2 regions of the Klebsiella sp. PK18 genome follow, and region 2 is predicted to be linked to the other one. Evidence: predicted binding sites of a transcription regulator. Region 2 holds the regulator's gene; the other holds the start of a gene.
The links. The regulator PhoB, encoded in region 2, activates phosphate uptake and scavenging genes when phosphate is short. The targets are predictions, from matches to a motif close to CTGTCATAAAACTGNCNNAT.
Positions count from the first base shown of each region.

Region 1: a site for PhoB is predicted at 1,219-1,238, ahead of serA (phosphoglycerate dehydrogenase). Genes of this name have one in related genera too.

Region 1 covers NZ_CM173493.1:788,542-791,008, reverse strand. The annotation lists gene serA (phosphoglycerate dehydrogenase) at 1-1,033, opposite strand, end outside; gene rpiA (ribose-5-phosphate isomerase RpiA) at 1,303-1,962, opposite strand; gene argP (DNA-binding transcriptional regulator ArgP) at 2,130-2,467, shown strand, end outside.
Region 2 covers NZ_CM173493.1:4,435,554-4,438,020, forward strand. The annotation lists gene phoR (phosphate regulon sensor histidine kinase PhoR) at 1-1,172, opposite strand, end outside; gene phoB (phosphate response regulator transcription factor PhoB) at 1,194-1,883, opposite strand; gene sbcD (exonuclease subunit SbcD) at 2,066-2,467, shown strand, end outside.

The sequences.
Region 1 (2,467 bases), 2.0 Mb from region 2:
CATGGATATGCAGCAGACGGCGGCCGCCATGCAGCGGCAGAGAAACTTCCGGGAAGTTAACTGCCGACAGGGTTGACCCGTTGTCAGAGTACTTCGCCAGCTTGCCAGCCACTTCCAGACCGATGTTCTCCTGCGCTTCCTGGGTCGAACCGCCGATATGCGGAGTCAGGATCACGTTATCAAACTCGCACAGTGGCGAAGTGAAGGGGTCGCTGTTGGTGGCGGGTTCTGTCGGGAAGACGTCGATAGCCGCCCCGGCCAGATGCTTACTCGCCAGCGCATCGCATAGCGCCGGAATATCCACCACGGTACCGCGGGAGGCGTTGATCAGCAGCGCGCCCGGCTTCATCAGCGCCAGCTCTTCCGCACCCATCATGTTTTTGGTGGAGGCGTTTTCCGGAACGTGCAGGCTGACCACATCGCTCATGTTCAGCAGGTCGGAGAGATGCTGAACCTGGGTGGCGTTGCCGAGCGGCAGTTTATTTTCAATATCATAGAAGAAGACATGCATCCCCAGCGATTCCGCCAGAATGCCGAGCTGGGTACCGATATGGCCGTAACCGATAATCCCCAGTTTCTTGCCGCGCGCTTCAAAGCTGCCGACCGCCAGCTTATTCCATACGCCGCGATGCGCCTTGGCGTTGGCTTCCGGCACGCCGCGCAGCAGCAGCAGCAGCTCACCGATGACCAGCTCGGCCACCGAACGGGTATTCGAGAATGGCGCGTTAAACACCGGAATACCGCGCTTCGCGGCGGCGTTCAGATCGACCTGGTTGGTACCGATGCAGAAGCAACCCACGGCAACCAGTTTTTCCGCCGCAGCGAAAATCTCTTCAGTCAGATGGGTACGGGAACGCAGGCCGATGAAATGGGCATCACGGATCGACGCTTTCAGCTGTTCGGAGTCCAGCGCGCCTTTATGAAATTCAATGTTGGTGTAACCTGCTGCGCGAAGGCTATCGATTGCCTTTTGATGCACACCTTCAACCAGCAGAAATTTAATCTTGTCTTTTTCCAGTGATACCTTAGCCATTTCCCCGTCCTGTTTTGTCTTAACTGATGTCGTGCTGAACGAAAGTTCGTCTCAGCAACATATCAAAAAAAACTATCGCGGCAATATGAACGTTTGCGTCGCCGTCCTGAAGAAATGTCATCCAGAGGGAAATGACAGGACAAAACACCAGAAAGAAGATTAATGGTAGCGTGTTAATCAGAATGGTTGCATAAATGTGACAGAAGTCACCAAATTGCACCAGGTGAAAAAATATTTGCGAGGGAGCCGACTGGCTCCCTGCGGACAGACTATTTTACGATGGTTTTCACGCCATCGGCCGTACCGATCAGTGCCACGTCGGCCCCGCGGTTGGCGAACAGCCCTACTGTCACGACGCCAGGGATGCCGTTGATGGCATTCTCCAGCGCGACAGCATCAAGAATTTCCAGGCCATGCACGTCCAGGATGACGTTGCCGTTATCGGTCACCACGCCCTGACGGTACTCCGGACGACCGCCCAGCTTGACCAGTTGACGCGCGACGGCGCTGCGCGCCATCGGAATGACTTCAACCGGCAGCGGGAATGCGCCGAGAATATCAACCTGCTTGGAGGCATCGGCGATGCAGATAAATTTATCGGCGACCGAAGCGATGATCTTCTCACGGGTCAGCGCCGCGCCGCCGCCTTTGATCATTTGCATATGGCCGTTGATCTCATCCGCGCCATCAACATAGATCCCCAGGCGATCGACGCTGTTGAGATCGAAGACGGGGATCCCGAGGCTTTTGAGCTTTTCGGTAGAGGCATCGGAGCTGGAGACCGCGCCTTCAATCTGCCCCTTCATCGTGCCCAGCGCGTCAATAAAATGGGCCGCCGTCGAGCCGGTACCTACGCCGACAATGGTCCCTGGCTGTACGTATTGCAGCGCCGCCCAACCTACTGCTTTTTTCAGTTCATCCTGCGTCATAATTATGGTCCGAGATGTGAATGCCTGTGGCGCATTATAGAACATCGACAGTGGAAATGTCCCTGCGATGCAGATCACACAACTGAGCAGACCAATTTCGTCTGTATCAAATAAAAATTTATGTCATAGTGCGAGATAACGATTAGTTATGGGGGCACGCCAGAATAATGAAACGACCGGACTACAGGACACTACAAGCGCTGGATGCGGTGATTAGGGAACGAGGATTTGAGCGCGCCGCGCAGAAGCTATGTATTACCCAGTCCGCCGTCTCACAGCGTATTAAGCAGCTGGAAAATATGTTCGGTCAGCCGCTGCTGGTGCGCACCGTGCCGCCACGCCCCACCGAGCAGGGGCAAAAGCTGCTGGCCCTGTTACGCCAGGTTGAACTGCTGGAAGAAGAGTGGCTGGGCGACGAGCAGACCGGCTCCACGCCGCTGCTGTTGTCGCTGGCGGTGAACGCCGACAGTCTGGCCACCTGGCTGCTGCCGGCGCTGGCCAATGT
Region 2 (2,467 bases):
AGTCCCAGGCCGCTGCCCCCCGTTTGCCGGGAGCGAGCTTTATCCACCCGATAAAAACGCTCGGTCAAACGGGGAATATGCTCTGGCGCAATGCCTGGCCCATTATCCTCGACGCTGAACAGCGCCCCCTGCGGGGTCCGCTGCCAGCTGACGCGAATTTCGGTCCCCGGCGGGGTGTGGTTCACCGCGTTATAGACCAGATTGGAAATGGCGCTGCGCAGTTGCTCCTCATTACCCAGCACCTTGAGCTGCTCGTCAACGGTGAAGATCAGCGTCTGTTTCTCCTGGCTGAGAGTTTGCGCCTCGCGCTCCACCACCCGCAGCATCATCGGCACGTCGATGCGGTCATTCATCGCCAGCGCCGGCGCGGCTTCAATGCGCGACAGCGTCAGCAACTGCTTCACCAGCCCTTCCATACGCTGAGTTTGCTCTCGCATGGTGTGCAGGGCTTTTTCCCGCGTCGCCCCCTCCAGTACCTGCTCCTGCATCATCTCCAGATAGCCCTGCAGCACCGTCAGCGGGGTGCGCAGTTCATGGCTGACGTTGGCGAAAAAGTTCCGCCGCACCCCTTCCAGCTGATGCATCTGCGTCACGTCGCGCGCCACCATCAGCCACTGCTTATCGGTGTAAGGCATCACGCGAATTTCCAGATGGCGAGCGTTATTCAGCACCAGGTTGAGTGGCTTAGAAAAATCACGCTGTTTCAGATAGTTGGCGAACTCGGGATAACGCAGGAGGTTGAGAATATTTTGGCCACTGTCGTCCGGCCAGCGCAGGTTTAAAATCTGCTGCGCCAGGCCATTACACCAGAAAATGGCCCCCTCTTCCGTGGTCAGTACAACCGCATCCGGCAGCGATTCCGCCCCGCTGCGAAAGCGTTTAATCAGGCTTCCCAGCTCGCGTCGACGCTTTTTATTACGCATCTGCATCTGATGCAGACCATACAGCAGCGGCTCCCAGCTGCCGCGTCCAGGCGGAGGAGTCATGCTCCGATCCACCCACAACCACCACGACAGGCGCATCAAATTCCAGAAATGCCAGATCAGCAAACCGGTCACTGCCGCCAGTAAAAACCACGGCAGATGACCCACAAACGCCCCCAGAATCAGGGCCGGAATACACGCTAAAAAGAGCTCCAGCGCCAGCCTTTTCCATGACAGCCGTTCCAGCACGGGTCACACTCCTGTCAAAATTCAGAAACGGGCGGAGAAACGATACCCCGTGCCGCGAACCGTTTGCACCATGCGATCATGGCCACTGTTTTCCAGCGCTTTGCGCAGGCGGCGAATATGGACGTCCACCGTGCGGTCTTCCACATAGACGTTGGTTCCCCAGACGTGGTTCAGCAGCTGCTCGCGGCTGTACACTCGCTCAGGATGGGTCATAAAGAAGTGCAATAATTTAAATTCCGTCGGCCCCATGTCCAGCGGACTGTCGCCGGTCATCACCCGATGCGACGAAGGGTCGAGGCTCAGACCCTGCATTTCGATCACCTCTTCCACCGCCATCGGCGAAATACGGCGCATCACCGCTTTGATTCGCGCCACCAGCTCTTTCGGTGAGAAAGGCTTGGTAATGTAGTCGTCCGCGCCGGTCTCCAGGCCGCGAACACGATCCTCTTCTTCTCCACGCGCGGTCAGCATCACAACCGGGATATCCCGCGTCATCGCCTCGCGCTTGAGCAACTTAATAAACTGCAGCCCCGAACCACCCGGCAGCATCCAGTCAAGGAGAATCAAATCAGGCCAGGGTTCATTGAGTTGATTCACCGCGCTGTCATAATCTTCCGCCTCGACGGGCTGAAAGCCATTTTGCTCCAGAACAAAGCAGACCATTTCGCGGATTGGAGCTTCATCTTCAACGACCAGAATTCTTCTCGCCATTATTTACCCTGTGTTTTTTAGCCATCAGTATAGAAGTGCGGCGTCATTATGCGTCACTTTTGTGACAGATTTATGAAAAAAATGACGGTCTGATGATCGGGTAATTTGAAGCATGACGCGGACTTACCCCGCGCCGACAAATGATATACTGCCGCCCATGCTTTTTTCGCTAGGGAAGATTTATGCGCCTCCTTCACACCTCCGACTGGCATTTGGGCCAGAATTTTTACAGCAAAAGCCGCGCGGCAGAACACGACGCTTTTCTTACCTGGCTGCTGGCCCGCGCGCAGGAGCATGAAGTCGACGCCATTATCGTGGCTGGCGATATTTTTGATACCGGCTCGCCGCCGAGCTATGCCCGCGAGCTGTATAACCGTTTTGTCGTCCAGTTGCAGCAGACCGGCTGTCGCCTGGTGGTGCTGGCGGGCAATCACGATTCAGTGGCGATGCTCAATGAGTCCCGCGATATTCTCGCCTTTTTGCACACCACCGTGGTGGCGAACGCCGGCTACGCGCCCATTGAACTGCCGTTGCGCGACGGCACCCCTGGCGCCATCTTTTGCCCGGTGCCGTTTTTACGCCCC